Regions from separate parts of the Falsihalocynthiibacter sp. BN13B15 genome, predicted to be linked through region 2. Evidence: riboswitches for the same ligand, from Rfam matches in the RefSeq annotation. Region 2 holds a riboswitch; the other holds the start of a gene.
What was found. A riboswitch is a leader RNA that binds a small molecule or an ion and turns the genes downstream of it on or off. The one in region 2 is predicted to bind thiamine pyrophosphate.
Positions count from the first base shown of each region.

Region 1: another riboswitch for thiamine pyrophosphate. It lies ahead of thiB (thiamine ABC transporter substrate binding subunit); the one in region 2 lies ahead of thiD (bifunctional hydroxymethylpyrimidine kinase/phosphomethylpyrimidine kinase).

Region 1 is NZ_JBGFCE010000009.1:162,924-179,086, reverse strand. Features, by position in the region: gene AB9F26_RS15480 (glutathione S-transferase) at 1-255, shown strand, start outside; gene petA (ubiquinol-cytochrome c reductase iron-sulfur subunit) at 426-1,007, shown strand; gene petB (cytochrome b) at 1,018-2,349, shown strand; gene AB9F26_RS15465 (cytochrome c1) at 2,367-3,149, shown strand; gene AB9F26_RS15460 (ATP-binding cassette domain-containing protein) at 3,211-3,906, opposite strand; gene AB9F26_RS15455 (thiamine/thiamine pyrophosphate ABC transporter permease ThiP) at 3,893-5,470, opposite strand; gene thiB (thiamine ABC transporter substrate binding subunit) at 5,446-6,432, opposite strand; TPP riboswitch at 6,467-6,564, opposite strand; gene aroC (chorismate synthase) at 6,655-7,755, shown strand; gene AB9F26_RS15440 (thioredoxin family protein) at 7,752-8,159, opposite strand; gene AB9F26_RS15435 (cytochrome c biogenesis CcdA family protein) at 8,169-8,882, opposite strand; gene AB9F26_RS15430 (DMT family transporter) at 8,955-9,827, opposite strand; gene AB9F26_RS15425 (HU family DNA-binding protein) at 9,938-10,225, opposite strand; gene AB9F26_RS15420 (AMP nucleosidase) at 10,360-11,844, opposite strand; gene ade (adenine deaminase) at 11,841-13,649, opposite strand; gene AB9F26_RS15410 (SDR family oxidoreductase) at 13,750-14,583, shown strand; gene dxs (1-deoxy-D-xylulose-5-phosphate synthase) at 14,580-16,163, opposite strand, start outside.
Region 2 is NZ_JBGFCE010000001.1:268,641-284,803, forward strand. Features, by position in the region: gene AB9F26_RS01315 (TRAP transporter small permease) at 1-511, shown strand, start outside; gene AB9F26_RS01320 (TRAP transporter large permease) at 508-1,791, shown strand; gene AB9F26_RS01325 (YbaY family lipoprotein) at 1,882-2,619, opposite strand; gene AB9F26_RS01330 (NAD(P)H-dependent oxidoreductase) at 2,759-3,523, opposite strand; gene AB9F26_RS01335 (hydrogen peroxide-inducible genes activator) at 3,597-4,493, opposite strand; gene katG (catalase/peroxidase HPI) at 4,646-6,820, shown strand; gene AB9F26_RS01345 (ABC transporter permease) at 6,874-8,010, opposite strand; gene AB9F26_RS01350 (ABC transporter ATP-binding protein) at 8,007-8,945, opposite strand; gene AB9F26_RS01355 (HlyD family efflux transporter periplasmic adaptor subunit) at 8,942-9,892, opposite strand; gene AB9F26_RS01360 (TetR/AcrR family transcriptional regulator) at 9,897-10,610, opposite strand; TPP riboswitch at 10,709-10,809, shown strand; gene thiD (bifunctional hydroxymethylpyrimidine kinase/phosphomethylpyrimidine kinase) at 10,839-11,672, shown strand; gene AB9F26_RS01370 (FAD-dependent oxidoreductase) at 11,672-12,667, shown strand; gene thiS (sulfur carrier protein ThiS) at 12,651-12,848, shown strand; gene AB9F26_RS01380 (thiazole synthase) at 12,852-13,625, shown strand; gene AB9F26_RS01385 (thiamine phosphate synthase) at 13,622-14,218, shown strand; gene AB9F26_RS01390 (ThiF family adenylyltransferase) at 14,215-15,210, shown strand; gene AB9F26_RS01395 (ABC transporter substrate-binding protein) at 15,207-16,145, shown strand; gene AB9F26_RS01400 (TenA family protein) at 16,142-16,163, shown strand, end outside.

The sequences.
Region 1 (16,163 bases), on a different contig from region 2:
GACAAACAATTCCACGACTATATCGAGGCCCAGTGGCACAAAATCGCGAACGCCATTGCCGCCCTTGAGGCGCGGTGGATTGCAAACCTCGAAGGTCCAATCTCAATGGGGCAGATCGCCGTCGCCTGTGCGCTTGGCTATGTCGATTTTCGCCACGACGACCGAGGATGGCGTCAATCGGCCCCCCTTTTGGACGATTGGTATGCAGGATTCGCCGCACGCGACTCAATGACGGCAACGATTCCCCCTAAATAGGTACGATTTTCGCGGCGAAAACCCCACAATCCACATTTATCTCTCAATCTGCGCCAGATTGACCGCTAGACGGGAGCGAATTGGGCCGCTAAACACCGTTTTAAGCCTCCCGCGCATATGCGGGTGACGAACGTTTCTAGCTACCTAAGCTAAAAAATGGAGAGATACTCGTGTCCCACGCAGAAGATCACGAAGGCACACGCCGGGATTTCCTGTACTATGCGACAGCAGGTACAGCAGCAGTTGCGACTGGTGCCGCCGTCTGGCCGCTAGTCAATCAGATGAATCCCAGCGCAGATGTCCAAGCCCTAGCCTCAATTCGTGTTGATATTTCAGAGGTCGAAGTTGGTACGCAGCTGACAGTAAAATGGCGCGGTAAGCCCGTTTTCATCCGTCACCGTACCGAGACTGAAATCGAAGAAGGGCGTGCAGGCGATACGGCCGATCTTGTGGATAACCACGCACGCAACGCCAACATCCTTGATGTCGGCCCCCTCTCGGATCTGAATAACGCAGATGACGCGAACCGCACCTTGGACGAAGCCGGCGCATGGCTCGTGATGATGGGCGTTTGTACGCACCTTGGCTGTGTGCCTTTGGGCGACGGCGCAGGTGATTTTGACGGCTGGTTCTGCCCATGTCACGGCAGCCACTACGATACAGCCGGTCGCATCCGCAAAGGTCCAGCCCCCGAGAACCTTCCGGTTCCAATCGCTGTCTTCGCGGACGAAACAACAATTCAACTCGGATAGGGAAAACGTAATGTCAGGAATTCCGCACGATCATTACGAGCCCAAGACGGGCTTTGAAAAATGGCTAGACGAACGTCTGCCAATCGTTGGCTTGCTTTACGGCACCATCATGATCCCCACACCCAAAAACCTGAACTGGATGTGGATCTGGGGCATCGTTTTGGCCTTCTGTCTGGTGCTGCAAATCATCACCGGCATCATTTTGGCAATGCACTACACGCCCCACGTTGACCTCGCTTTCTCAAGCGTTGAGCACATCATGCGCAACGTGAACGGCGGCCATATGCTGCGTTACATCCACGCAAACGGCGCGTCGCTCTTCTTTATCGCTGTGTATTTGCATATCTTCCGTGGCCTTTACTACGGTTCATACAAATCCCCACGCGAGATCACATGGATCATCGGCATGCTCATCTATCTGATGATGATGGCGACGGGTTTCCTTGGCTACGTTCTTCCTTGGGGCCAAATGTCCTTCTGGGGCGCGACTGTTATCACCGGCCTGTTTGGTGCGATCCCCTTCGTGGGCGAAGCCTTGCAAACATGGCTCCTTGGCGGGCCTGCGGTTGACAATGCAACGCTGAACCGCTTCTTCTCGCTGCACTTCTTGCTCCCCTTCGTGATTGCTGGCCTTGTCATCGTTCACATCTGGGCGTTTCACACGACTGGCAACAACAACCCAACCGGTGTTGAAGTTCGTCGCGGTTCCAAAAAAGAAGCTGAAGCAGATACGCTTCCCTTCTGGCCCTACTTCGTGATCAAAGACTTCTTTGCTCTCGCCGTTGTCCTAACTGTGTTCTTTGCGGTTGTTGGGTTCATGCCAAACTACCTTGGCCACCCAGACAACTACATCCCTGCAAACCCCCTTGTGACACCTGCGCACATCGTTCCTGAATGGTACTACCTGCCCTTCTACGCGATCCTGCGGGCCTTCACGGCGGATGTTTGGGCTGTTCAACTGACCTCTGCCCTCACAGGCGGCATTGTTGACGCGAAGTTCTTTGGTGTTATCGCAATGTTCGGCGCGATTTTTGTGATGGCTCTGGCCCCTTGGCTCGATACATCCAGCGTGCGCTCCGGCAAATATCGCCCGATGTTCAAGTGGTGGTTCGCCCTCCTCGCGCTCGACTTCATGGTCCTGATGTGGGTTGGTGCCCGCGATACCGAGTTCCCGCACGATTGGATCTCGCTCATCGGTGCCACATATTGGTTCGCGTATTTCCTCATCATCCTGCCGCTCCTTGGCGTGATCGAGAAACCGCTCCCATTGCCCGACACCATCGAAGACGATTTCAACGCCCACTATCCCAAAGATGCGTCCGACGCATCCGCGGCGAAGTGAGAAAGGATCAGAGAACAATGATCAAGAAACTCACCCTTTCCGCCCTGACTGCTGTCATTTTGACAGCAGGCTCGGCTTTCGCGTCGGGCGACGAAGCCAGCATCCATGATGCGGATTTCTCCTTCGAAGGGCCCTTTGGCAAATATGACCAAAACCAACTTCAACGGGGCCTCAAGGTTTACACTGAAGTTTGTTCGGCCTGCCACGGCTTGCAATATGTCCCTTTGCGCACCCTAGGGGACGCAGGCGGACCTGAACTTCCCGAAGACCAAGTTCGCGCCTATTCCTCTCAGTTCGAAGTGTTCGACCCTGAGTTGGATGACTTCCGCGAAGCCAAACCCTCCGATCACTTCCCCGCTTCGGGTCTTGAAAACGCCCCTGATCTCTCGCTCATGGCCAAAAAACGCGCCGCGTTCCACGGTCCATATGGCACAGGGATCAACCAACTTATTCAAGGCATCGGCGGACCAGAATACATCGCCGCTCTCCTCACCAGCTACACAGGTGAAGAAAAAGAAGAAGCCGGATCGACGTTCTACGAAAACACCGCCTTCCCTGGTGGCTGGATTGCGATGGCTCCGCCCCTTGCCGGTGAAGACGTTGATTTCGACGACGGTCACAGCAACGAAATCCACCACGAAGCCGAAGATGTTGCGGCCTTCTTGATGTGGACAGCAGAGCCAAAAATGATGGCTCGCAAGCAGGCTGGCTTCGTCGCCGTGCTGATGCTTTTGCTTCTGTCCGTGCTGCTGTATCTGGTCAACAAAAAGATCTGGGCGCCGCATAAACGCAAACACTAGGCTGTTTCAAAGTTTAAAAAGTTTAAAAAGCGTCCTTTTCGAAGGGCGCTTTTTTTAAAATCTAGACCCCAAGATAGGCCGCAAGCTCCGCAGGCGGATCATCCAACGCGTCCTGCGTGTCCATCGGTGGCAACGCATTGCCCCCCGCCACCAGCACCGTTTTCTGCGCGATCCGGCGGGCATCTTCGGGGTCGTGGGTGATCATCAAAAGTGTCGCCCCCGTGTCGTTGGCAACGTCACTCACAAGCTGCAACATCTCGCGTTTAAGCGCGGGTCCCAGCGCCGAAAAAGGTTCATCCAACAGCATCAAAGGACGGGCCCGCAGCACCATCCGCGCGATCGCCACACGCGCCATTTGCCCCCCCGAAAGTTCCGCCGGTTTGCTCTCGGCTTTCCCCTCCAACCCTACTTGTTCCAACGCCTCTGCAACCCGCGCACTCTCTTCCTTGGACAGATGCAAATCAGGCCGAAGTCCAAGCCCCACATTCTGGGCAACGGTGAGATGCGGAAACAGGTTGTTGTCCTGAAACAAGATACTCATGGGGCGCGCACCCGGCCCTAATGAGGCCAAATCCTGCCCCTGCCAAAGGATCTTTCCCGTCGTTGGCGCAAGGAAACCAGCGACCGCAGAAATCAGCGTCGACTTCCCCGCGCCCGAAGGCCCGATCACCGCAACATGATCGCCAGTTTCGATCTCAAAATCGGCCTTTAAGGCGAAACTCCCCTGCATTAGGGTCACATTGTCAAAGCGGAGCATCGGTACGCCCTCCTCGGTCAAACAGATAAAAAACACCCAACGAAAGCAGCATCAACAACAGCGCAGCCCCCGCCGCATCGGCCATACGGTAGGCCCCCATCAAGTCATAAAGCGCCAAAGGCAGTGTCGCGCGCGCAGGGTCCGCAAACAGCGCAACCACGCCCAAATCCCCCATCGAAAGCGCTGCGGCCAGCCCTGCGACAAAGCCAATCGGACGCGCCAAACGCGGCGCTTCCAGCAATCGGAAACGTGCAAATCCCTTCAGGTCAAGACTCTGTGCCAAAGCCCCAAATCGCGCGTCACAGGCCTCGACCGCTGGTAAGAAAACCCGCATCGCAAACGGCAACGCAACGATGGAATTCACCAGTGCCGTAATCGGCAACGCCCACTCCTGCGGACTCGCAAATTCAAAGATCACAATGAACAATCCCGCCCCCATAACCAGTGGCGAAACCGCGACCGTCAGATAGCCAATAGCCTCCCCCAAACCACGCGCCGTCCCCCGCAAACGTGTCACCCAAAACGCCAGTGAAAGCCCAAACAAAACGGTCAGACCCGTGGTCGCCATCGACACCAAAAGAGAACGCCCAGCAGCCTGCCACACCGAAAGCGGCAGCGAAATAATCCGTGGCACCCCATCAATCACAATCATCGCCAGCGGCAGCCCCAAAAAGAGAGATGTCAACAAAAGCCAGACACTATCCCCCACATGCGACCCCCCTGTCGCATAGTGATTCACCACGCGATCAAATCCCCCGCCCACGGATGCGGCCCGCGCCAAACGCCAAGCCAATAGAGCCGCGCAGCCCGACAAAGCAACTTGCAAAAGCGCAAGAAGCGCGGCTTTGCTCAGGTCGAAATCAAAGCGGAAGGCATGATAAATCGCGAGCTCAACCGTCGTTGATTTTGGCCCGCCCCCGATAGCAAGCGCGACCGCGAAACTCGTTGTGCAGATGAGGAAAATGATCGCGAAGGCCCCAGGAACAACCTCCGCGAGCATTGGATATTCAAGAAGTCGTCTACGATCTCGCGCATTACATCCAAGGGACGCCGCGAGCCGAAATTGTTCCGACGGGATCGCCAACCAGCCTTGCAGGATCAGACGCACAGCAAGCGGCAGATTAAAGAACACATGCGCAAGAACCACGCCGTGCAAACCGTAAATATGGATCGGTGCGATTCCGAATTGCCCTAAAAACCAACTCACAATTCCCGAGCGCCCAAAAACTGCCAACAACCCCAGAACGGCAACAATAACCGGAAGCACGAAAGGCGCCCCAAGCAGCGTGATCAGCACCCGCCGCCCAACGAACGAACGCCGCGCCAAGGCTCGCGCTACGGGGATTGCCAAAATGACGCTAAAAAACGCCGAGAGAAGCGCCTGTTTGACCGTAAATGCCAGAGCGGAAATGTCTGCCTCGTTGATCGTGCTGCCGGCTTCTGCTCGCCACGCGACAATGCCAACGGTGCCAAAGCACAAGAATAGAATGAGAGCAGCCACCGCCGCCCCCACCCAGAACCCTATGCCGCGTTGGCGCTTTATTTTGACAGAGAGAGACGCCATTCCTCAAGCGCTCCGTCCCGTTCAGCCTGCGCATCCCCCGCTGCAAAAAGCAGCGCCTCTGTTGGGATGGTCAAAGTTTCAAACCCCTCAGGCAAACCGTCATCCGGCGTCACCGCGGGGTACATCCAATTGGTTGTCGGAATGATTGACTGAAACGCATCGCTCACCATAAACGCCAAAAATTCATCGGCCAAATCGGAGTGATCAGTATGCGCGACCTTGGCCGCGACCTCCACTTGCAAATAGTGCCCCTCTACAAAAGGCGCGGCACTTTTGCTGGCGTCCTCTTCCGCGATCAAATGATAGGCGGGGCTGGTTGTATAGGACAAAACCATATCGGCTTCGCCCTCAAGGAACATGCCATAGGCCTCGGACCAGCCTTTGGTCACGGTGATGATATTGTCCGAAAGCGCTTCCCAAATGGCGGGAGCTTCGTCGCCATAGGCCGCTTTCACCCACATCAAAAGACCAAGGCCCGGTGTGGAACTGCGCGGGTCTTGGATGACGATTTTCAGATCGCTTGCTGCCAGCTCTTTAAAGTTTGCAGGAGGGGTGGAGATCTTTGTATTGTCATAGATAAACGCGAAATAGCCCCAATCATAGGGGATGAACATTGTGTCTTCCCACTCGATTGGTAAGTCAAACGCGACGCCCTCTTGCCCGTGCAACGCAAAGAGACCCGTTTCCGCCGCAGCCGCCGTCAAATTCGTGTCTAATCCAAGGACAATGTCAGCTTTTGTGCGCACGCCTTCAAGACGAACGCGTGCCAAAAGGGCCGCGCCATCGCCCGCGCCCACGAGCTTCAAATCGCACTCACATTGCGCTTCAAACGCCGTCTCGATCGCCGGACCCGGCCCCCAATCAGACACAAAACTATCGTAGGTATAAACTGTCAGCTCTTGGGTATCCGCCGTGGCCGCGCTGGCCAAAACGATACCCGCTGCAATCATGGAATATTTCATTCGTATTCTCCATCATGCGACGGGCGGATGAAGGGGGAGAATCCCAGACCTTCCCTCCGCCGATCTTAATCGGTTCAGGTTCAACGGGTCCACTTTCGTATCTCAGCCGCTAAGGCCCCCCGAGGTAGGACCACATCTATTGATCTGATTGCAGGGGTGCAAGGCATATCCACTTGAGCCAAACGCAGGGGACATGTACAGATCAGAGCAAAGGAGCCGCATATGTCGATGAACAGTTTTGGACACCTCTTTCGCGTCACAACTTGGGGTGAAAGCCACGGACCTGCCCTTGGGGCGACGGTTGACGGCTGCCCGCCCAATGTAGAAATCAACGAGGCGATGCTGCAAAAATGGCTCGACCTGCGCAAACCCGGTCAGAATAAATACACGACCCAGCGGCGCGAAGCAGATGAAGTTCGGATTCTCTCGGGTGTTTTTGAGGGGAAAACCACTGGCACGCCCATTCAATTGATGATCGAAAACACCGATCAACGCAGCAAAGATTACGGCGATATTGTCGAGAAATTCCGCCCCGGTCATGCGGACATTACCTATTATCAAAAATACGGCATTCGCGATCATCGTGGCGGCGGGCGCAGCTCGGCTCGCGAAACGGCGGCACGTGTAGCCGCAGGCGGGATTGCGCGCGCGGTTCTTGCTACGCTTTTACCCGACCTCAAGATCAAGGGTTTCATGGTGCAAATGGGACCGCATTCCATTGACCGCGAAAATTTTGACTGGGATCAAATCGATCAAAACCCCTTTTGGACACCCGACGCGATATCGGCCAAGGACTGGGCCGCCTACTTGGACGGGTTACGCAAATCTGGAAGTTCCATCGGAGCGATTGTTGAGGTTGTGGCGCAGGGCGCGCCCGCAGGCCTCGGCGCGCCGGTTTATGCCAAGTTAGACACTGATTTGGCCGCAGCGATGATGAGTATTAACGCGGTAAAAGGCGTTGAAATTGGCGAGGGCATGCATGCTGCAGTACTGACGGGCGAAGAAAACGCCGACGAAATTCGTATGGGTTCGAACGGACCGGAATATACTTCAAACCACGCGGGCGGCATTCTGGGCGGGATTAGCACAGGCCAAGACCTCGTGGTGCGCTTTGCGGTCAAACCAACATCCTCGATCCTCACGACCCGCAAAACAGTGTCTAAAGCAGGCGAAGATACCGAAATTATCACCAAAGGCCGCCACGACCCCTGTGTCGGCATTCGCGCCGTTCCCGTGGGCGAAGCAATGATGGCCTGCGTGATTTTGGACCATTTTTTGCTTCACCGTGGGCAAGTCGGCACGAACCAAGGGAAGATCGGCTAGGCTGCGATTCCCGCATCCAACAGAGCTTTGATTTCTTCCTCGCTGGTGCCAAGGGTGACGCGGCCAATTTCTGCGTCGCCTTTTAGAACAACCAAAACAGACCGGCGTGGAATTTTCAGGCGGCGAGCTAATTCGTCTTTTGAATATTGATCCCAATCAAAATACACGAACAATAGACCCGCATCATAGGCCGGATTTTCCGCTCGTAACTTTTGAATTACGCGGTTCTGCGCCGCGCAGGTGGTGCACCAATCCGTGGCGAAATCGATGAAAACAGTTTTCCCTTCGGCGAGGGCTTTGTCGACCAATCCGGGCGTATAAGCCACCGAACCAGAATTCGCTTGGGCGCTTAGGGGAAGCGTTGCCAAGGCGGCAGTGAAGGCAAGAAAATGTCGTCTGTCCATTGGGACCTCCTAGATTGAAACGGAAAAATCAACGAGCCACGCAGGAAGGTTTTGCAACGCCCAGCGCTCGAGAATGATGTGAAGTTGAAAGTAGATTGCAGTGCCCACGAGGATAAAGGTGATCCCCATAATGACGCGCGACTTTGCCGCAATTCGGCGCATTAGAGCCTGCCGCTTGAGCAAAGTCGCGCGCGCGCCATAGGCCAATAACAGGATCACTGTCGAGACTCCGAGGGCAAAACTCACCATAATCAGCGTGGCCCAAACGAGGCTCTCTCCTTGGGTGGCAAGCGCAATCGCGCCGCCCAAGGTGGGTCCAACACAGGGACTCCAGACCGCGCCCAACAGTGCCCCGCCCCAGAACTGTCCCCAAAGCGACTCGCGATTTAAGCCGTCAATGTTTTGATCTGCTTTCTGTGAAAGGCCGGATGTCGCGCGGCTGAATTTATCGCCGAGCTTGGGCACCAGTAGAACTATGCCAAAGACCACCATCAACACCGCGCCGATACGGGCGACATCCTCTGGCAATATCCCCACCGCAAGGCCGATGGTGGAAAGCGCCACGCCAAGGATAACAAAGGTCAGCGACATGCCCGCAGCAAGGGCCAGCGGGCCGCGTGGACTCGCCTGAAGGGCCGTCGCCAAGACAATCGGCAATACCGGCAAAACGCAGGGGTTGATCAACGTTAGAAGTCCCGCCAGATATCCAAAAACTAATTCCATATTTCGGAGCTAGCAGGTTTCAAACGCCCTGTCAGGCGCGCGCGGTAAGGGTCGCGCGTTTGTGAAGCTTCGTTAGATTGGTTTTTGGCGCGCGAGTTGAACCGCAAGAATGCCAAGAGAAATTATCACCACGCCGATGATGTCCCACATGCCCAAAGTTTCGCCCAGCATAACGGCCGCCACCGCCGCCCCTAGGAACGGATTGAGAAAGTGGAATGTAGCCGCGCGGGTCATGCCAATGCGATCCACCAGTTTGAACCAAATGACCGTGGCCATCAGGCCCGGCACAAGAACAGTATAGGAAAACGCGGCAATCAGTTTAGGCGAGAAATTCACCGACATGTCTTCGCCAATCACAACGGAGGCAATCGCCAAAACAATCGCTCCGACAAACATTTGCAAGCCCACGATCATCATCACATTGCCGCCCGATGACGCGCCGCGCATCGAGAGCGTGGCGATCGTAAGGCCGAGCACACCAACGATACAATAGGCGACTCCGATCAGATCAACGCCACCACTTAAACGCGTTCCGAGAATCAGGAATGTGCCGACAAAGCCCGCGGCGAGACCCACCACCGCCTGTTTGGGGAGGCGTTCAGACAGAAATACCCAACCTGCGAAGGCCACAAGAAGCGGCATTGTCGAGGCAATGATCGACGCAAACGAGGCCTCAATGCGCTGCATCGCCATAAAGAACAGCCCGAGGTAGAGCGCATTTTGGCAGAGACCGAAAACAAATGTCGATTTCCATTGTGTGCGGGTGAGGTGCCACGTTTGCCCCATCGCGCGGGCGATCAAAACACCCAAGATTCCCGAGATGAAAAACCGAAACGAGAGGGAGGCCAAGGGCGGCGCGTCGGCAACAATGATCCGCGCCGATGTAAAGGCGGAACTCCATGCGAAGGCAAAAACAAGCCCCATCAACAAAGACCGAAAGTCCATCTGCGTCCCCTTTTTGGAAATTTCGTGAAGCCAATAGAAAAGGGCCGCCAAAAGGCGACCCTAAACAATTTCTGCGCCGCCACAAGGGCAGCACATCCGTTTAAAACAGCTTAGCCGTTCACGCTATCTTTAAGCGCTTTTGCAATTGTCATTTTGACAACTTTATCAGCTTCTTTTTGAATTTGCTCGCCAGTTGCTGGGTTGCGAACTGTACGCTCAGGACGCTCGCGGCAATAGATTTTGCCAACGCCTGGAAGTGTCACGGAACCACCAGCAGAAACTTCGCGTGTAATAATCGCGATTACGGCATCAAGTGCGCCGCCTGCGGATTTTTTGTCTGAGCCCATTTCCTCTGCGAGTGCAGCTACAAGTTGGGTCTTGGTCATTGGTTTTGCCATTTTATGGTCTCCTTGTTCTGCCCTTGATATTGGGCCTCATCGTCGGCATTTAACTGAATATTGTTGAACTACACAACGATTAGTGTCGAAAAAAGACACTTTTTCTAAGTTTTTTTCAAAAAAACGACGGTAATTTACAAAAATGCCGTTTCATCGAAGCTTCTGAGCTTGCGAGAATGGATTTTCTCCAAAGGTTGCGAGCGCAGACTCTCCATGGCCTGTATCCCGATTTGGAGATGTCTGGCCACCTGAGTCTTGTAAAAATCGCTCGCCATACCGGGGAGTTTGAGTTCACCGTGGAGGGGTTTATCCGAGACACAGAGCAGCGTTCCATAGGGGACACGGAAGCGAAAACCGTTGGCCGCAATGGTCGCACTTTCCATATCCAGCGCCACAGCGCGAGACTGTGAGAGCCGTTGAACAGGACCGGATTGGTCGCGCAATTCCCAATTCCGGTTGTCGATCGTGGCGACCGTTCCTGTCCGCATAATCCGCTTCAAATCATACCCCTTTAGTTGGGTCACAGATTCGACCGCATCCTCAAGGGCGATTTGAATTTCGGCGAGGGCGGGAATCGGCACCCAAGGTGGAAGATCATCGTCCAAAACGTGATCTTCGCGTAGATATCCGTGCGCGAGAACGAAGTCGCCAAGGCTCTGCGAATTCCGAAGCCCCGCGCAATGTCCCACCATGAGCCACGCATGAGGACGCAGCACCGCGATATGATCGGTGGCAGTTTTAGCATTACTCGGCCCGACGCCGATATTGACCAAAGTAATGCCCGAACCATCTTTGCGTTTCAGGTGGTAGGTCGGCATCTGTGGGGACTTTTCGGGCGGGATGATCGGCGTGTGCGGATCAGTAATCACAACATTGCCCGTGGACACAAAGGAAGTGTACCCAGAGGACTTGTCGGCCAAGACCTTGCGGGCATAGGCCTCAAATTCCTCAACATAGAACTGATAGTTGGTAAACAAGACGAAGTTCTGGAAATGCTCGGCCCGAGTTGCGGTATAGTGTTGAAGGCGCGCCAATGAATAATCGACACGTTGCGCGGTAAAGGGGGCCAAGGGGCCCGTGCCATCACTCGAAACCGTGTTGAACCCGTTGACGATATCGTCGTTTGTTGTAGCCAAATTGGGAACGTCAAACACATCGCGCAGGGGGAATCTCATCGCACCATCTTGGGGTACTGTCACATCCTCATCATTGGCGACGGCAAAATGCACCGGCATCGGAGTCGTCGAGATACCCACAGATACAGGCACGTTGTGGTTGCGGAGGAGCAGTCCGATTTGCTCAGTCAGATAGCCTTTGAACAAATCCGGTCGTGTGATTGTCGCGGCATAGGTTCCAGGTTCGGCGACATAGCCAAAGGACAAACGGCTGTCGGAAAGCGCAAAACTGGTCGTTGTGATTCTAATCTCCGGGTAAAAGGCGCGGTATTTTGCATCGGGGCGCGGGCCCAAAACTTTAGAGCTAAATTTTTCGCACAAAAAGCTGGAGGCTTCTTGGTAGAGTTCTGTAAGACGTGCGACCGCTGCCTCCGCCGAGTCAAAGTTTTCGGGCCGAGCTGTCGGTGGTGTGTGGACTGGTAAATTTAAGTCTTCGGTTCTCATTCTTTATCCTCAATCAAATCGGTCAGTTCGAATTTTGTTACATCCACAAGGCCTAGGTCGCTGATCCGTAACTCGGGGATCACAACCAACGCCAGCAAGGAATGCTGCATATACGCATTGTTCAGGGTGCAACCACAGTCCAACATCGCTTCGACCAATTTGTCAGCCTTCGCCGCCACAACTTTGGCAGGTAAATCCGACATAAGCCCAGCAATCGGAAGTTCGACCAAAGCCAGCTCCTTACCGTCCTGAAACACTGTCACGCCGCCGCCGACTTCGCCCAAACGGTTTGCCGCTGCTGCCATATTTGCGCGGTCCGTTCCAACGACAATCATATGGTGGCTATCATGCGCAACAGTCGAAGCAATAGCCATGCGGCCTTGATATTGGAATCCGGAAACAAAGGCATTGGTCACGCCGCCGGTGCCCAAATGACGTTCGACCAAAGCAATCTGGCAAACATCTTGTGCTTGATCCCCTTCGATCAAGCCATCAACCACCAAAAGATCCCGTGTTAGAGCCTTTGTCGGTGCTTGATTTTCAACCACGCCAATGACTTTAACAATCACTGCATTTGCCCCTTCGGGCGCTTTGATTTCGAAATCTTCAGCCACACGGTCACGACCAAGGTTCACAGTTTGCCGCGCATGTGTGGGCCACTCAAGATGGGGGCAATCGACCTTGATCTCTCCATCCTGTGCCACGGTCACGCCACGCGCAATCACGCGGTCAATCGGTAGAGTTGTCAAATCGCTCGTGAGGATCACATCGGCGCGCCTTCCTGGTGCAATAGAGCCTAATTCTCGCTCCAAACCGAAATGCGTGGCTGTATTGATCGTCGCCATTTGCAGCGCAATTACAGGGTCACATCCACAAGCAATCGCGTGGCGCACCACACGGTTCATGTGGCCCTCATTTACCAACGTCCCTGAATGGCAGTCATCGGTGCACAGAATAAAGCTGCGCGGGTCGAGGCCTTTTTCGGTCACGGCAGTAATTTGGCTTTCAACGTCATACCAAGCGGAGCCAAGCCGCATCATGTGGCGCATCCCTTGTCGCACGCGCGCAATCGCATCGGCCTCACAGGTTCCCTCGTGATCATCCGCTGGACCACCCGCCGCATAGGCATGAAAGGCAGGGCCTAAATCGGGGCTGGCATAGTGGCCACCAACCGTTTTATTCGCATTCTGGGTGGCGGCGATTTCGGCCAGCATTTTTGGATCGCCATTGACCACACCAGGGAAGTTCATCATCTCGCCAAGGCCGATAATTCCGGGCCAGTTCATCGCCTCAACCACATCCTCTGGCGTAATTTCAAAACCCGTCGTCTCCAACCCCGGTGCCGAAGGCGCACAGCTTGGCATCTGGGTAAACACGTTAATGGGCTGCAATAGAGCCTCATCATGCATCAAACGCACGCCCTCAAGCCCAAGGACATTGGCGATTTCATGGGGATCCGTGAACATCGACGTCGTACCATGGGGCACAACGGCACGGGTAAATTCAGCGGGCGTCAACATGCCGCTCTCGATGTGCATATGCGCGTCGCACAGACCGGGGATCATAAACGCGCCTTCGGCGTCAATGATCTCCGTGTCTGGACCAATGCAATGTTGCGCGTCAGGCCCACAATAGGCAAAGCGCCCGTCCGCGATGGCTAAATCATAACCTTCAAGCACTTCGCGCGTGTGAACATTGACCCATTTGCCATTGCGAATGACGAGGTCTGCGGCTTCTCTTCCGGCCGCGACAGCAACCAGTCGGGCTGCACTTTCGGGCCAAGTTTTAAGGGGGCTATTTTCCATAGGTCATTTGTTCCTAGATTTCGGGTATGTGCAAGTGAAGAAAATGCGACAATGGCGTTTCTCGCTTGCGGCCCGAAGCGAGATTTCGCATCCTATCCCGATGAAAAAACACCTCTTATCCTTCGGCCACGGCTACAGCGCACAGGCATTTGGTGCCCTATTAGACCCTGATCTATGGCAAATCACAGGCACAAGTCGTGCGGGTGGCAACCAGACCATAGCATGGCCGGGAACGTCGATTTCCCTCGCATTAGAAACTGCAACGCACGTGTTAGTGTCGATTGCGCCGGATGAGAATGGTGACGTTGTCCTCAATGCACTTGGCGATGAAATCGCCCGCGCTGCACCGCACCTTGAATGGGTTGGGTATCTTTCGACAACGGGCGTTTATGGCAACCATGACGGCGGTTGGGTTGACGAGGCTACCCCCCTCACCCCCTCAACTAAACGCGGCGAAATGCGCGTCTTGGCAGAATCTCAGTGGCAAAAACTGGCAAAATCAACGGGACTGCCACTTCATATATTTCGCCTTGCAGGGATTTACGGCCCCGGACGCGGACCCTTTGCGAAAGTCCGCAATGGAACGGCACGCAGAATTATCAAGAAAAATCAGGTCTTTTCGCGGACCCATGTCGCGGACATTGCGCAAGTTTTGGCGGCAAGCGTGGCGCACCCCAATCCGGGGGCAATTTATAACGTCTGTGATGATTTCCCTGCGCCGCCCGAGGACGTGATCGGCTTTGCCGCCGAACTTCTTGGCGCGCCAATCCCACCCGCAATTGATTTTGATACCGCAGAAATGTTACCGATGGCGCGAAGCTTTTATGCAGAGTCAAAACGGGTTCGAAACGACAAAATCAGAGTCGAATTAGGCGTAAATCTGTTGTTTCCCGACTATCAATCGGGCCTACGCGCCTTATTAGAGGAAGATTAAGCACGTTGACTTGAAATCTGTGCCACGCACAGCACATCCAGAACTTTTGCTTCAATATGCTCGCTGTTCATCGCCGCATCCGCATACATATCAACTGGATTTGCATGGTCGATAAACGTGTCCGGCAGCACCATTGACCGGAACTTAAGTCCCGTGTCAAAAACGCCCTCTTCGGCCAGCAATTGAGCCACATGGCTTCCAAAACCACCGATTGCCCCCTCTTCGATTGTGATTAGCGCTTCGTGGTCGCGTGCGAGGCGAAGGATCAATTCGCGATCCAACGGTTTCGCAAAGCGCGCATCAGCAATCGTTGGGGTGATACCCCGCGCGGCAAGTTTCTCTGCGGCTTTTTCGACTTCTGACAGACGTGTCCCAAACGAAAGGATCGCAACCCGTGCGCCTTCTTGGATCATGCGCCCCTTACCGATTTCAAGCGGAATACCCCGTTCGGGAAGGTCAACGCCCACGCCTTCGCCGCGTGGAAAGCGGAAGGCACTGGGGCGGTCATTAATGCTGGCGGCGGTCGCGACCATATGCACTAGTTCCGCCTCATCTGCGGCGGCCATCACGACAAAATCGGGAAGGTTGGCCAGAAAAGCGATGTCAAAGCTACCAGCGTGGGTCGCGCCATCAGCCCCAACTAGGCCCGCGCGATCAATCGCGAACCGGACCGGAAGGCGCTGGATTGCCACGTCATGAACCACCTGATCATAGCCGCGTTGCAGGAAAGTGGAATATATCGCACAGAAGGGCTTTATCCCACCGGCAGCAAGGGCAGCGGCAAATGTAACGCCATGTTGCTCGGCAATTCCGACGTCAAAACAACGGCTAGGATAGCGTTCGGCGAAGAGGTTTAGGCCCGTACCGTCCGGCATCGCGGCCGTCACTGCCGCGATTTTGTCGTCTTTTGCTGCCTCGGCGAGCAATGCCTTCGCAAAAATATTGGTATAGCTTGGAGCATTCGAAGGCACTTTTTTCTGCTCGCCCGTCAAAACGTCGAATTTCGCAGTCGCATGCCCCTTGTCGCGGGCGCTTTCGGCAGGGGCGTACCCTTTGCCTTTTTTCGTCAGCACGTGAATGAGCATCGGCCCCGTCGCACGGGATTTCACTGTCCGTAAAACCGCCAATAGCGCGTCCATGTCATGGCCATCAATCGGACCGACATAGGAAAAGCCAAGTTCCTCAAAAAGCGTGCCGCCTACGGTCATGTGTTTGACCATTTCCTTGGCGCGTTTGGCCCCTTCTTGGAAGGGATGCGGCAACAGGCTCACCGCCCCACGCGCAGCCGCTTTCAATTCTTGAAACGGTGCGCCCGCGTAAAGGGAGCTTAAGTAGCTCGACATCGCACCAACGGGGGGCGCAATCGACATTTCATTATCGTTCAAAATGACGAACATGCGTTTTTTCAAGTGACCCGCATTGTTCATGGCCTCATAGGCCATGCCCGCGCTCATGGACCCATCGCCAATCACCGCGATTGCGTCGCCGATGCCGTGCTCAGGGGCGCCGCCCAAATCGCGCGCCACAGCAAATCCCAACGCTGCCGAAATCGACGTGCTTGAATGCGCCGCACCGAAGGG
Region 2 (16,163 bases):
ATATCCAGCGGGTTTGCGCCTACTGAGCAAATCAATTGACGGTGTACTTTTTTTGGGTGGAACGGCAATCGTTTCGCTCGTTTTTGTTAACGCGTTTCTGCGCGGGGCTGCTGGATTTGATTTGGCATGGTCCCTTGAAATCACCGCGTTTCTTCTGCTTTGGACGACGTTCCTTGGATGCGCCGCAGCAATCGCACGGGGCGCACATATGCGGGTCACCGAAATTGTTGATAACCTTTTCTCGCTGGTAATGCGTCGCCGCCTCGTTCTTTTCATCGACCTTGTCGTTGCCGCCCTATTGATCAGTTTGATCTACACGGGCTTCTCGATTTCGAGCCATACGTGGGCGCAAAAAACCACGGTCCTCTACTGGCCCGTTGGCCTTTTGTACGCGTCGATGCCGGTGGGAATGGCCTGCACGCTCTTGTTCCACTCTTTTAATATCGCAATTGACATGCGTACTCCGCCAACTGACCCGGATTTGTCATCGAACACCGAGGCCCAAATATGATTCTTCTTTTTGTCGTAGCCGTCTTTCTTGTGACGGTGTTCATGGGGGTTCCGCTTGTTTGGGCGATCCTTTTGACGGCGGTCCTTCCGATCCTTGTTTTCGACTTGGGCTATCCACTTCAAGCGCTCTATCTGAACTTCATCGGCGGTGTTGAACCCAACCACTTCTTGGCGATTCCGTTGTTTATCGTTGCAGGCGAATTGATGAGCCGTGGCGGCGTTGGCCTTCGGATTATCGGTTTTGCGCGGGCGGCTTTTGGCTTCATGCCGGGCGGTTTAGGCATGGTTGTTGTCGGGGCGTCGATGATTTTCGGCGGTATCTCCGGATCAGCGATTGCCGACAGTGCGGCCATTGGCTCCGTCATGATTAAAAACATGGCCAAGGAAGGTTATGACAAGGCGTTTGCAGCGGGCCTCGTGGCCGCAGCAGGCACAATTGGCATCATCATTCCGCCCTCCATTCCGATGCTCATCTATGGCTTTGTTGGCAACGTTTCGGTCGCCGATCTGTTCCTCGCGGGCATGGTCCCCGGTTTGATTTTCGGGCTCGCGTTTATGGGAGTGTGCTTTTACGTCGGGAAATCCACGGGCTGTGATCCGGGGGGGCGCAAAACGTCGCGCAAGGAATTGTGGAGCTCGTTTGTCGGCACGGCACCCGCGTTGTTTATGCCCGTTTTGATCCTTGGCGGGATCTTCACCGGTTGGGTAACCCCCACTGAGGCTGCGGCTTTGGCGGTGGTCTACGGGCTTATCGTAACGATCTTTGTGTATCGCGATTTCCACATTCGCGACCTTCCAAGCCTAATGATTGATGCCTTTGTCACCAGTGCGGTTGTGATGGTTGTGATTGGCGCAACAACTGTTCTTGGATGGCTCATTACGCTTGAACAAATGCCACAAATTCTGGTGGCCTTCGTGCAAGAAGTGTCAACCGGACCTTGGATGTTTTTGCTGATGGTTAACATTGTTTTGTTGATCCTTGGGTTGGTCCTCGACCCTGTACCAGCGATCCTCTTGACTGCGCCCTTGTTTCTTCCAACGGCACAGGCATTTGGCGTCGATCCCGTTCACTTGGGCGTAATTATGACCTGCAATGTTGCGGTTGGCCTGTTCACACCACCTGTTGGGGCCACGCTCTATGTGGCGTCGCGGATCTCTGGTGTGGGCGTACTTTCGATCGCACGGAAAATGGCGCCGATCTATTTGGCGGCCATCACGGCTCTTATGATCGTGACATATTTCCCAGCGGTCTCAATGACAGCCGTTCACTTGTTCCGCTAAGGGATAGGCGACGACTGACTGAGAGAAGGGGTGGGCCGCACAATCGGGCCATGATTGGTCCGCCCCTTTTTGTTTTTAACGAGTAATTGATTACTTGGATTCTTGCATTTCCATGACTTCAATCCCGGCCTCATTGGTGAAGGTCAACGTGGCGTCGCTGAGCGTGTATCCCGTGACCTGAAGGAGCGCTTCGGTAATGTCCCCTTGGAACCTCATATAGGGGTCTTCGCAGGCCATCATGGTCGTTGGCATGTTGGTGGGAAACGTGATCGTGCCCTCGCCGATTTCGGCCTCCCCTCCTAGATTATTGCAGGTGGTTTGGATGGCAAACGCACCGTTTTGCGCAAACTCTACCATCGGTACGCGATCTGCGACGATCACATTGCCGCCAATACTCGTCACAACCCAACTTGTATCTTCAAGGTCCGCGCGCGGGGCCGGCATCCTTTGAACCACAATATCCACTTCGGATGGAGCGTCGCGCGTAATCACCAAATACGCGGATGTGGAGCGAAACAACACCTCGTCCATATGCTCAATTTCCGCATCCACGGAATAGGTAAATCGAGGGTCGATCATGTTGTTGTCATAATCCAAGCTGAACGGCTGTGGCACTCCGTTCAACGCGTAGACCTTGGTCGAGAGTTCCATAGATGGCGCATCGGCGCGGGACACATCAAGCAGGCGCACGGTGAGCGTCGCCTCGGGCGGCAGGGCAATGCGCTCAAGGTAGGTAACGGTGCCTGATACCGTTCCTGCAGTTGCGGCGAACGTGCTTAGGGCAACCGTCGCGCATGCGAGGCTTAGCGTCTTGAGGGGGTAATCCATCCGAAAATCCTTTTCTGTGTTTTCATGCCTAAAGATGGGCGTTGAAATTCAAATATCCAGCTTGCCGACGGTATATTCGAAATGTGGTTCACATTAAATGAGACGGATGGAACGACGCGCCTTTTTGCTGAATTTTGGTTTATGCTTTTTGCCTTATGAAATGGGAATAGCTCGGCGCGTCTGGCAATAAACTGCCTTCAGCATCAAATTCTGTGTCCGCATTAAACGCGATTTTTGGCAGGCTTTCAAATTGAGCAATGGTCTGTGCGTGGCCCTCAAGCTCGGACGTTAAACGTGCTTTCAACGCCACTTCATTTGCACCTTCGTGATAGCCGTGAATGCCATGTAAAACCCGAGGCTCAAGGACGTCAAACCCGAGATAGCGCAGCGTATAGGCCAAGGGCCACAACAACATTCGGACGTCGCCTTCCTTGCCGTTGAAGGCGCTTTCGGCGGAATTCGCCCCCGTGGTGGCGCAGAAAAGGACGGTTTTCCTTCGGAATATGCCGTTGTCAAAACGTTGGTCGATGGTGTGAAGCGCCCCTTGTACAAAAACCCGATCACACCACCCCTTCAGAATGGCAGGCGGCGCAAACCACCAAATCGGGAAGTGAAAAATGATCCGATCCGCCGCACGGATTTTCGCAATTTCCTGCGCAACATCCTCTGGCAAAGAGTTCGTGTCCGCGGCGGCCTCTTGGGCCTTTAGAACGTCAAAAAAACCGGCCTGTCGGGCGCTGGCATAATTGTCGGCTTTCTCGCTGGGATCGAAGTTCAACGCATAGAGGTCGGACCACATAACCTCGTGCCCCTCGGCCTGTGATGCTTGCGCACTGGCCTGTGCCCAGCTGCTGTTGAAGGACTGTTTTTCTGGGTGGGCAAGTACAATCAGGGTGCGGGGCATGAAAGCGGTCCTAGTGTCATCAAAGGCGAATTGAGAGGTTCATTTGGCGGTCGTATAGGTAAGCGTATGGAATCTAAATTTTGCGCGTCCCTGCTTGTCTGACGACTTCGGCAATTTGGGCGAGTTGATCGGACAATGGGTTGGTTTTACGCCAAACCATGCCGATGGTCCGCGAAGGGCGGGGCGCCGCTAGACGGAACACCGTAACCGCTGCGGAGCTTGTCTCGATCGGAACGGCCATCTCGGGAATCAGGGTCACACCGATTCCCGCCCCAACCATCTGGACCAATGTCGATAGGGAACTCCCCTCCATGAGGTCGCGCGGCATAGTCGAAGACATCTTGCAAAACGAAATGGCCTGATCGCGAAAACAATGGCCTTCTTCAAGCAAAAGTAGCCGCATTTCGCGTAACATTGCAGAGTTTGGAACCGGTAAATCGGCGTCTTTTAGGGGCCGTACCAAAACGAATTCCTCCTCAAAGAGGGTCTCCTCATGCAAGGACGGTTCGGAAATCGGGAGGGCGACGATGGCAGCATCCATGCGGCCTCCGACCAGATCCTCAATCAGTTTTTGGGTTACCGCCTCGCGAGGGCGCAGGTCCAATCCGGGGTACTGACGGAAAAGTTCTTTGATGACATCGGCCAAAAGATACGGCGCAACGGTTGGGATGACCCCGATCCGAAGCCGCCCAATGAGTGGGGTTTGTGACGCCCGCGCCATATCTTCAAGCTCGTCAACTGATCGTAGAATATCGCCCGCACGTTTTGCAAATTCTTCGCCAAAACTGGTTAGGCGAATTTGCCGCGCGCCGCGTTCGACCAGCGGAGTGCCGATCAATTGTTCCAGTTCTTTGATCTGAACGGAGAGGGCAGGTTGGGTAATGGCGCAGGACTCAGCGGCGTGCCCAAAGTGGCCAAATCGCGCGAGGGCATCGAAATAACGCAGATGTTTCATAGAGAGTCGACTCATTAGAAAATACTATCATTGGGTTTAGAAAATGCAATTTGTATTATGGTTCTGGTCTGCTAGCTTTAGAAGGAATGGATAGTTTCAGGGCGAGTTCTTCGAGCTACTCGCCTTGTCACGTAATTCAAGTAACGCGGCTTCTGACGGAGGAAAACATGGACGGTAATGATAAAGATACGGTCGGCAAGTGCCCTGTGATGCACGGTGGAAATACGGCTTCGGACAAGTCGGTTATGGCGTGGTGGCCTAATGCGCTTAACCTCGGCATTTTGCACCAGCATGATTCCAAAACCAACCCGATGGGTGCGGATTTTGACTATCGCGAAGCCGTAAAAAGCCTTGATGTAGAGGCGTTGAAAAAAGACGTTCATGCCCTGATGACGGACAGCCAAGAGTGGTGGCCTGCCGACTGGGGGCATTATGGTGGCCTGATGATCCGCATGGCTTGGCACTCGGCGGGAACCTACCGCCTTGCCGACGGTCGCGGGGGCGGTGGAACGGGCAATCAACGTTTCGCGCCGTTGAATTCTTGGCCCGATAACGTCAGCCTCGATAAGTCACGTCGCTTGTTGTGGCCGATCAAAAAGAAATACGGCAATAAATTAAGCTGGGCTGACCTGATGATCCTTGCAGGCACAATTGCCTATGAATCCATGGGGTTGAAGTCGTTTGGATTTTCCTTTGGGCGCGAAGATATTTGGCAGCCTGAGATCGACACTTACTGGGGTTCGGAAAACGAATGGTTGGCCGCGAGTGACAACCGTTATGAAAACCTAGAAGACCCTTCCACGATGGAAAACCCGCTTGCCGCCGTGCAGATGGGCTTGATCTATGTGAATCCCGAAGGCGTGAACGGCACCCCCGATCCGCTCAAAACCGCGCTACATATCCGCGAAACCTTTGCTCGCATGGCCATGAATGACGAAGAAACCGTGGCCCTTACGGCGGGTGGTCACACGGTGGGCAAGACCCACGGTAATGGCGACGCAAGCCTCTTGGGCGACGCGCCGGAAGGGGCTGGCATTGAAGAGCAGGGCATGGGTTGGAAAAATCCGGTAGGCAAAGGCGTGGGCCGCGAAACGGTCTCGAGCGGAATTGAAGGGGCGTGGACGACAAACCCAACCAAGTGGGATAACGGCTATTTCGAGATGCTTTTCGGGTATGAATGGGAGCTAAAGAAAAGCCCTGCAGGCGCGTGGCAATGGGAGCCAATCGACATCAAAGAAGAGCATATGCCTGTTGATGTCGAAGACCCGACGATCCGCTGTATGCCCATCATGACCGACGCCGACATGGCGATGAAAATGGACCCGGCCTATCGCGCAATCTCAGAGAAATTTGCCAAGGATCCCGCGTATTTTTCCGAAACTTTCGCACGCGCTTGGTTCAAGCTCACCCACCGCGATATGGGCCCCAAAACCCGTTACCTCGGTCCCGATGTGCCACAAGAAGAGTTGATCTGGCAGGACCCAATTCCCACGGGGCAAACGGATTATGATGTTGAGGCAGTTAAGGGCCGTATCGCAGCGAGCGGTTTGACCCTGAGCGAAATGGTCTCGACAGCATGGGACAGCGCGCGGACCTATCGCGGCTCGGACATGCGCGGCGGTGCCAATGGTGCGCGCATTCGCCTCGCACCCCAAAAAAATTGGGAGGGCAATGAGCCTGTCCGTTTGGCGAAAGTGCTGGGTGTGCTTGAAAGCATTGCAGCAGAAAGCGGTGCAAGTCTTGCGGATGTCATTGTCCTCGCGGGGAATGTCGGCGTCGAGCAAGCGGCCAATTCTGCGGGATATCCTGTGTTGGTTCCCTTCGCTTCAGGGCGTGGAGATGCCACGGAAGAGATGACCGATGCCGAGTCTTTTGATGTTTTGGAACCGCTGGCCGATGGCTATCGCAACTGGCTCAAAAAAGACTACATTGTTAGCCCAGAAGAATTGATGCTGGATCGCACGCAACTCATGGGCTTAACGGCCAATGAAATGACGGTCTTGGTTGGTGGCATGCGGGCTATGGGCACCAACTATGGCGGTTCAAAACACGGTGTGTTCACGGATCGCGCTGGTGCCCTTACCACAGATTTCTTCGTAAATCTGACGGATATGGCCAATTCGTGGCATCCGGTGGACGGAGGCACCTATGAGGTTCGCGACCGAACCTCGGGCAGAGTGAAGTGGACCGCGACACGCATGGACCTCGTGTTTGGCTCCAATTCCATCCTGCGGTCCTACGCTGAAGTCTATGCGCAGGATGATAATTCCGAGAAGTTTGTGACGGATTTTGTCGCAGCTTGGGTGAAGGTTATGAATGCGGATCGCTTTGATATAGCTTAATAAAACAGCATCCTTGGGCGGGTATCGCGCTCGGGGATGCCCCTTCATTGCGCTTAGTCTAGCGTTTGGCGATACCGTTTGAGCGCAATCGCGACGATCACCAACATGATAATGCTGATGTTAGTGAGATCACCCAGAATATCGCTAATGTCGGCCCCTTTGAGCATGACCTTGCGCACGAGACGCAAGAAATGCGTCGCGGGGATCGCATTGCCAATCATCTGAGCCCACACGGGCATGGCGGCAAAAGGGAACATGAATCCCGAGAGCAGGATCGTTGGCAATAGCGTGAAGAACGAGATTTGCATGGCCTGCATTTGGCTGCGCGCGACCGTCGAGATCAGGAAGCCAAGCGCAAGATTGACGACGATATAGAGGTTAAACCCCACAAAGAAGGCGAAGGGCGATCCGATGAAAGGCACGCCAAATAACACCTGCGACGCAATCAAGAAAACCACGGTCTGAACATATCCAACTAAAACATACGGGAGGATTTTTCCGAGCATCACTTCGAGGGGCCGCACAGGTGTCGCAATCAGCGTTTCCATCGTGCCCTTCTCGGTTTCGCGAACAATCGCGACCGCCGTGATCATCACCATCGTCAGCGATAATATGACCCCCAAAAGGCCGGGGACAATATTGATTGAGGTGTTGCCCTCGGGGTTATATTGCCGATGAACCACAACGCTAATTGGCGGTTGGGCTCCGGCGGCATAGCGCAGGGGGCCAGTCAGAGTCTGCGCCATCGCGATGTCAATAATACCCCCCATCGCCGACGCCCCACCCCCGACCGCAGCGGGATCAGAGGCGTCGGCGGACAGGAGTATTTCGGGGGAAAATCCACGTAAAATATCTCGCTCAAAGTTAGGGGGCACCACCACCAAGAAATTCGCCGATCCGTCGCGCAGCGCCTTGTCGCCTTCTTCGCGGCTGGTCACGATGCCCTGAAAATCAAAATAAGTGGATGATTTCATGCCCATAAGGATCGCCCGCGTCACTGGCCCTTCGTCCGACATTTCAACGAGCGTTGGAAGGTTATGAGGATCGGAGTTGATCGCGTAGCCAAAGATAAGGAGTTGCATGATCGGAACGCCGATCATCATCACAAAGGTGATTTTGTCGCGCCGCATCTGGACGAATTCCTTTGCCAGAACAGCCCATAACCGCGCAGGTGAGAACGACCATTTCATGGTTTGGCCCCACTGAAATTGTCGTCAACGCCGGTCATCAGATAGATGAAAGCTTCTTCCAGCTCGGCCTCTTTTTGAACCCAGGTGTATATATTTTCGGTGTTGTATCGCGCCGCGAGTGCTTTGAGTTTTGCCTCATCTGTCCCCGACACATGCAAAACGGCGCCAAAGCGGGCGACCTGACCAACATCGGCATCCTGCCGGAGTAAGGCTTCAAGGTCCGAAATTTCAGGGCCCGTGACGCGCCACGTATAGAGGCCAATCATGCGCGGAATGTCATGCGCGGGCCCTGCGATAAGTTTTTTCCCATAGGCGATGTAGGCGATGAAATCGCATTGCACCGCTTCGTCCATGTAGTGGGTTGAAACGAGAACGGTCACGCCTGCTGCCGACAGGGAGCGTATTTCATCCCAAAAATCGCGCCGCGCTTTTGGGTCGACACCGGCCGTGGGTTCATCGAGCAACAATAGGGTGGGTTTGTGGATCAAACATGCCGCCAGCGCCAAACGTTGCTTCCACCCGCCCGACAACGTGCCCGCCAATTGGTTTGCACGGTCAGCGAGGCCTAAGTCGCTCAATGCCTCTTGTACACATTTCTTGCGGTTCTTAATCCGGTACATTCGCGCCATAAAATCGAGGTTTTCACGGATCGTCAGGTCCTCGTAAAGCGAGAACCTTTGGGTCATATATCCCACGTTTTCTTTGATGCTGCCTTGTTGCGACAGGATATCAAACCCAAGGCAGGTACCCGCGCCCTCATCCGGCGTGAGCAACCCGCACATCATACGGATTGTCGTGGTTTTGCCCGAACCATTGGGGCCAAGAAAGCCGTAAATAGCCCCCTTGGGTACCTCCATATCAAAGCTGTCCACCACCCTTCGCCCGCCGAAAACCTTGGTCAGGCCTGTAACGGATATGGCAAATGGTTGGGTCAATCGCGTGGCCTCAACGTGAGGGGTTGTCCGGGCAAAACATCACCCGCATTCTCCAGTATAGCTTCGGCCCGAAACACCAGCCGCGACCGCTCCTCGCGACTGTAAATGATGGGAGGCGTGTATTGCGGCGTCGCGGCAAGGCGCGTCAGATGCGCGGTGATTTCGTCAGGGCAACCACTGCAGGCGACATCAAAAATTTCACCTAACGACACACTGGCGCGCTCGCCTTCAGGGATGAAAAACAAAGCCTTCAAGCTTGCCGGAGGGAGGATCGAGACGACCGGAGCACCTGCCAAAGCAACTTCGCCCTGCTCGTAAAACACCTTGTCAACACGCCCTCCAATCGGAGCTTTGACGGTGGTGTCATTCAGGGCGGAACGGGCGCCTTCAAGTTGGGCGAGGGCGGCGTCATGGGTGGCTTCGGCGGCTATCCTTTGGGAAACCCGCGCAGGCAATTCGGCGACGTGTAGTTGTGCTTCAAACTGGGCGACACGTGCGTTGGCCCCTTGTAACAAAGCCGTATCGGTATCGACGCGGGCTTGCGAAACGGACCCCGTTTTGGAAAGGCGTTGGGTGCGCTCCAATGTCGACTGGGCAAGGCGTTGATCCACCTTGGCGGAATCAAGTGAGGCGTGGATCACGGCGATCTCTTCGTCACGGCTTCCTGTCGCTAGATTTTCCAGATTTGCTTGCGCGACAGCAACTTGGGCCTGCGCCGCATGTAAGGCCGCGGTCTGGTGGCTGTCGTCGATTTGAAACAGCGTCTCAAGCGCAGAAATGGACTCGCCTTCTCGCGCGCGCATATTCACAATCCGACCCGCGACAGCAGACGCAACATAGACGTAATCACCCTCAGCATAGCCGTTATATTCCAGAACAACGGGCTCCCCAAAACTTGGAAAAATGGCGTTGATGATGACGATCAGCCAATTCGGAAGGGAGTTCATCTCGCTATCCTTTCTGGGGTTCGAGGCCTGCGTTTAGGATCAAAAGGTGGTTCTCAATTAGGCGGTCCAAATGAAATCCACCCTCTGGTTCGATCCCGAATATTTCGTAAAAAATGATGTGTGCGAGGATCGGTCCGATCACAGTTCGCGCGGTTAGTTCGGGGTCGATGGGCCGAATATGGCCTCCTTCGACACCCTGCGCCAAAAGCGTCGAAAGGGCGGGAATGGCGCGGTCTAAAACGGCGGTGCGAAATAGCGTGGCAATCTCTGGGGCTGCGGGAGCTTCATGGATTACGATCAAGGGGACGGCTCGGTTGCGTTTGTCCGTCAAGACCTTCCCCATCATTCGTAAGAATTGCTCAATAGCCGGGCGGGGATCCCCTTGATGATGCGAAATATTGTCAAATAGAGCATCCGTTAAGGGCGCGATTGTGCGATTTACTAGGCCCGCAAGTATGGCCTCTTTGGAGGGGAAATACAGGTAGACGGCCCCCTTGGAAATACCCGCGCGTTGGGCGACCTGATCCACACTTGTTCGTGCAAACCCTTGATCAATAAAGAGGGCAAGGGCCGCATCCAAAACCTCATCTGGGCGTGCGTTTGCACGTCGGCGAAACTTTGGTTCTGATTTCTCTGATGGGGACATGTGAGAATTATAACTGACTTGATGGTCAGTAGCAAGGGCTTTCCAAGTTAGGCATAGTGATCGTGGATGCATTTGAAAGCGCCTCAAACATCGGGTTGTGGCTACTAGAAATCTAAACTAAGCATTGCCCCAACGATTGTTTGTCCACGTACTTGTGGCCAGACACCATATTTTATCCGTCGGGGGGCCCATTAGGGCTGAGAGGTGCTTGCACCGACCCGTCGAACCTGATCCGGGTTATACCGGCGTAGGGAACGGGTACTTTGCGCAAATATCGCGCAGACTCTTTCTTTCGCTGGCATGCCCCAACTCGATGGAGATGCGCCAGTGACATTCACGACCCCAATCGCCCTAACAATAGCAGGCTCGGACAGCGGCGGTGGTGCAGGTGTGCAGGCTGATCTCAAGGCAATGTCGGCGAATGGATCGTTTGGGGCCAGCGTCATAACAGCCATCACAGCGCAAAACACGAAGTCAGTAACCGCCGTTCATGAGGTGCCTGCCGATGTTGTCGCCGCGCAGATCGAGGCGGTCCTTGCCGATATTCAGGTCCGCGCTATTAAGCTCGGGATGTTGTTTTCGATCTCGATCATTGACGCTGTCGCGCGGTGCCTCACCGATTTTAAAGGTCCCATAGTTGTTGATCCGGTGATGATCGCCAAATCCGGTGACTCGCTTTTGCAAGACGCTGCCATTGAAGCAATGGTTACGCAAATCCTCCCCCTCGCCACGTTACTTACACCCAATTTGCCCGAAGCTGCTCGCCTGTTGGGCGAGCCCCAAGCGCACACATTGGCCGAAGTCACGGCGCAAGGAATGCGCCTTTTGGCCATGGGGCCGAGCGCGGTTTTGATGAAAGGCGGCCACGCAGAAGGGGAAACTTGCTCAGATATTTTGATTGAGGCGGGCGGCGTGGTGACAACGCTTTCTGCGCCCCGCATCGCCACCCGTAATACCCACGGCACTGGCTGTACTTACGCCTCCGCAATCGCGGCAAACCTGTCCAAGGGGCTGGATTTGCATTCCTCCGTGGTCGCCGCGCATAGCTATTTGCAAGGAGCAATCGCCGCCGCGGATCAGTTGCAAATTGGCAAGGGGCACGGCCCCGTTCATCACTTTTATAGACAATGGTAATGCCTGAAATCACGATCATCGGCGCGGGCGTCGCGGGCCTGTGTGTGGCGCGCGCCTTGTTGGATCGCGGCGCCCATGTCACGGTTATTGATCGCCACGCCACCCCGGGGCCACAGGCTTGCTCATGGTGGGCGGGCGGGATGCTTGCCCCATTTTGCGAGGGTGAAAGCGCCGAAGAACCCGTGATCCGACTTGGCCAAGAGGCCGCCAACTGGTGGGAAGCGAAAACGCAGACCGTACATCGCAACGGTTCGCTCGTGGTTTCACCCTCGCGCGACAAAGCGGACCTGACCCGATTTGCACGACGCACGACCAACTTTCGAGAGGTCACTTCGGACGAAATCTCCACGTTAGAGCCTGATTTGGCCGACCGTTTCACCAATGGGCTTTACTTCGAAAGCGAGGCGCATCTGGCTCCTCGCGAAACTTTGGCGCGATTGCAGGCAAGTCTGGTGGCGGATGGCGCGGTGTTTGAACAGGCCGAAGCCGACCCCGAGGATTTTGCCCAGCGAGGCCTAACCATTGATTGTCGAGGGTTTCAGGCCCGCGATCAGATCGCTGATCTGCGCGGAGTCAAAGGCGAAATGCTTGTGCTCTTCTGTCCCGAAGTCACCTTAAGCCGCCCCATCCGCCTTCTGCACCCACGCGTCCCGCTTTATATTGTACCGCGCGGCGACGGCGTTTTCATGCTGGGCGCAACGATGATTGAAGGCCGCGCAGGCAAGCACGTCACCGCCCGCGCGCTGCTCGAACTGCTGAGCGCAGCCTATGCTCTGGCGCCCGCCTTTGGCGAGGCCGAGGTATTGGAAATTGGCGTCGATAGTCGCCCTGCATTTCCCGACAACCTGCTGCGCATTCGCCGTGAGGGAAACCTTATCCGCGCCAACGGCCTGTATCGGCATGGGTTCCTATTGGCCCCCGCGTTGGCGCGCATGGTGGCGGAATTAATCTTTGATAACAAACAGCCGGAGGTAATGGATGAAACTTCAAATTAATGGCGAACCCGTGGACATTCAGATTGGCACGTTAGCAGATCTGCTGGAGGCCCGAGGGTTTGGGGAAGCTAAAGTTGCGACTGCTGTGAACGGCCAATTTGTTCCCGCCACCGCCCGTGCCGATTTCGCGATCTCCGACGGCGATAGGATCGAAGTCCTTGCCCCGATGCAGGGGGGATAAAGGATGCGTGATTTTTATGGCACGACCCTTGCCAATGGTTTCATGCTCGGCACCGCGCAATATCCGTCCCCTGCGATCTTAGCAGATGCGTTTAAGCGGAGTGGGGCGAGTGTCGCGACGGTTTCGCTGCGCCGCGAGAGCGGACAGGATCGGGCGGGGCAGGATTTCTGGCGTCTGATCCGTGACCTTGGCGTGCATATCCTTCCCAATACCGCGGGCTGCCACAGCGTCAAAGAGGCCGTCACGACCGCTCATATGGCTCGCGAAGTTTTCGACACAAAATGGATCAAGCTCGAAGTGATTGGCGAAGAGGACACGCTGCAACCTGATGTTTTTGGGCTGGTCGAAGCTGCCCGTATTCTTAGCGAGGACGGCTTTCAGGTTTTCCCTTACACCACCGAAGATTTAGTCGTCGCGGATAGGTTGCTCCATGCGGGCTGCGAGGTTTTGATGCCTTGGGGCGCGCCGATTGGGTCGGGCTTGGGGTTGAATAATATTTTTGGATTACGGGCGATGCGAGCCCATTTTCCGGATGTGCCCTTGGTGATCGATGCGGGGCTTGGCCTGCCTTCCCAAGCGGCACGCGCAATGGAGCTTGGGTTTGATGCTGTGCTCTTAAACACGGCCGTTGCAAAAGCGGGCGACCCCGCCGCGATGGCCGAAGCATTCGCCACCGCGATACGCGCCGGACAGATTGCAGTGATTGCCGACCCGATGGAGCCACGCGACATGGCTGCGCCCTCAACCCCCGTTATCGGAAAGGCGTTTCTCGAATGAAGCTTGATCGATTTTACCCCATTTTTGACAGCGCGGACTGGCTCGAACGCCTCGTCCCATTGGGAATCAAACTGGTGCAATTGCGAATGAAGGATGCAAGTGCAGACCACCTTCGCGCCCATATCAGGCGGGCGAAATCCGTCTGTGCGGATCATGGTTGCACGCTGGTCATCAACGATCATTGGCGCCTCGCGATTGATGCGGGGTGTGATTATATCCATCTGGGGCAGGAGGACCTTGAGGACGCGGATATCGCGGCCATTCAAGCAGCTGGCATGCGCCTCGGGATCAGCACCCACGACAAAGCGGAACTGGCCCGCGCCCTTGAACTTCGCCCGTATTACATCGCCCTTGGGCCCATCTATCCGACCATCCTCAAAAAGATGAAATGGCATGAACAGGGCATTGAGAAACTAACGACATGGCGCACCCTAATTGGGGATACGCCCCTGATTGCGATTGGCGGAATGCGTATTAATCGCGCGGCGGGGGCCTTTGACGCTGGTGCGGATGTTGTGGCCGCCGTCACCGATATTACGTTAAAGGACAGTCCCGAAGACCGCGTCCGCGCTTGGTTGGCGGCAACACGATGAGCAGATACGCGCGCCAGACCGCCCTTCCCGAAATCGGCGAGGCTGGGCAGGCCGCCTTACGTGCGGCGCGGGTGCTGGTTGTGGGCGTTGGCGGGCTTGGTACGCCTGTGCTTCAGTATTTGGTGGGGGCCGGCATTGGGCACCTCACCCTTGTTGACGGCGATGTTGTCTCGCTGTCAAATCTTCACAGGCAAACGCTTTTTCGAGAAGAGAATGTGGGTCTATTAAAGGCAAAAGTGGCCGAAGAGACCCTTCAACGCCTGAATGCCGATTGCGAAATTAGTTGCGTTACCTCCGCGCTCACTCCCGCAAATGCGCAGCACCTTGTCGCGCAGAGCACCCTTGTTTTGGATTGCGCGGATAGTTTCGCCGCAAGTTACACACTTTCCGATATTTGCCACGCGACAAGGGTTCCTTTGATCAGCGCCTCAGTGCTTGGGTTCGCGGGATATGTGGCGGGGTTTTGCGGCACCGCTCCATCCTTGCGGGCAGTATTCCCCGACCTGCCAGACCGCGCAGCAACCTGTGCAACCGCAGGCGTCATGGGGCCTGTCGCTGGCATGATCGGCGCCGCCCAAGCCCAGATGGCCATAAGTTATCTAACTGGGCAATCCCCGTCTCCCCTCGGCCAACTCCTCAGCTTTGATATGCAAAATTTCCGCACGGGTGGCTTCCGATTTGATAGCGCCCCAGAGCCAAGGGCTGACCTTGGGTTCATCGCGGCATCGGATATTTCCCCGACTGATTTTGTGGTGGAGTTGCGCGACGCAACAGAAGCCCCAATCCCCGTCACGCAAACTGCAAAGCGCCTTACCGTCGCGGAGTTTGCAGACCAAAAACCCACGCCAATCGCGGGCCAGCGCGCAGTTTTCACCTGCCGGTCTGGTTTGCGCGCATGGCAAGCCGCCACTCACCTTCGGACCTACTGGACCGGAGAAATATCCCTCATTGCAATGGGCGACACGCCACATACCGAAAGGCAGACCACATGAAATTAACCTCCCTAACCACCGCATTTACCCTCGCGGCCACCCCCATTATGGCCGCAGATCAAATGACGTTGCTGCTTGATTGGTTTGTGAATCCCGATCACGGCCCCATCATTGTCGCCCAAGAAATGGGGTATTTTGCGGATCAAGATTTGGAGGTGAACATTATTGCCCCAGCCGACCCGTCCGATCCCCCGAAACTTGTTGCTGCTGGCAAGGCGGATTTGGCGATATCCTATCAACCGCAACTGCACCTCCTCATTCATGAGGGACTGCCGCTGCAACGGGTTGGCACGCTTGTTGCGACGCCATTGAACTGCCTCCTAGCGCTGGCGGATGGACCGATCAAATCGCCAGCGGACCTCGCAGGCAAGAAGGTTGGCTTTTCTGTGGGCGGCGTTGAAGAGGCGGTGATGGGGGCGATCCTGAACCACAACGGACTGACCCTAGATGATGTCGAAATGGTCAATGTGAACTGGTCGTTGTCGCCCTCGCTTATGTCTGGGCAAGTTGATGCGGTCATCGGCGCGTATCGGAATTTTGAGTTGAACCAAATGGAAATCGAAGGCGTCGAGGGCAATTGCTTTTTCGTCGAAGAAGAGGGCCTGCCCGCCTATGATGAGCTGATTTATGTGGCCAACCCCGACACGATGGACAAAGAGATGATCGCTCGCTTCTTGGCCGCAACCGAGAAAGCGACGCAGTATATCGTCAATCATCCTGAAGAAAGCTTTGAGGTTTTCGCGAGCACCTCCGCCGAATTGCAAGACGAGTTAAACGCCCGCGCTTGGGTTGATACATTCCCGCGTTTTGCGTTGCGCCCAACGGCGATGGATGTGGGCCGTTATGCGGCGTTTGAAGCTTTCCTGAATGAAGCGGGACTGATCCCCTCGCAGAACCCTGTTTCAAAAATCGCCATCGATGTGACAGCGAAATGATAGCGCCGGATTATGGCA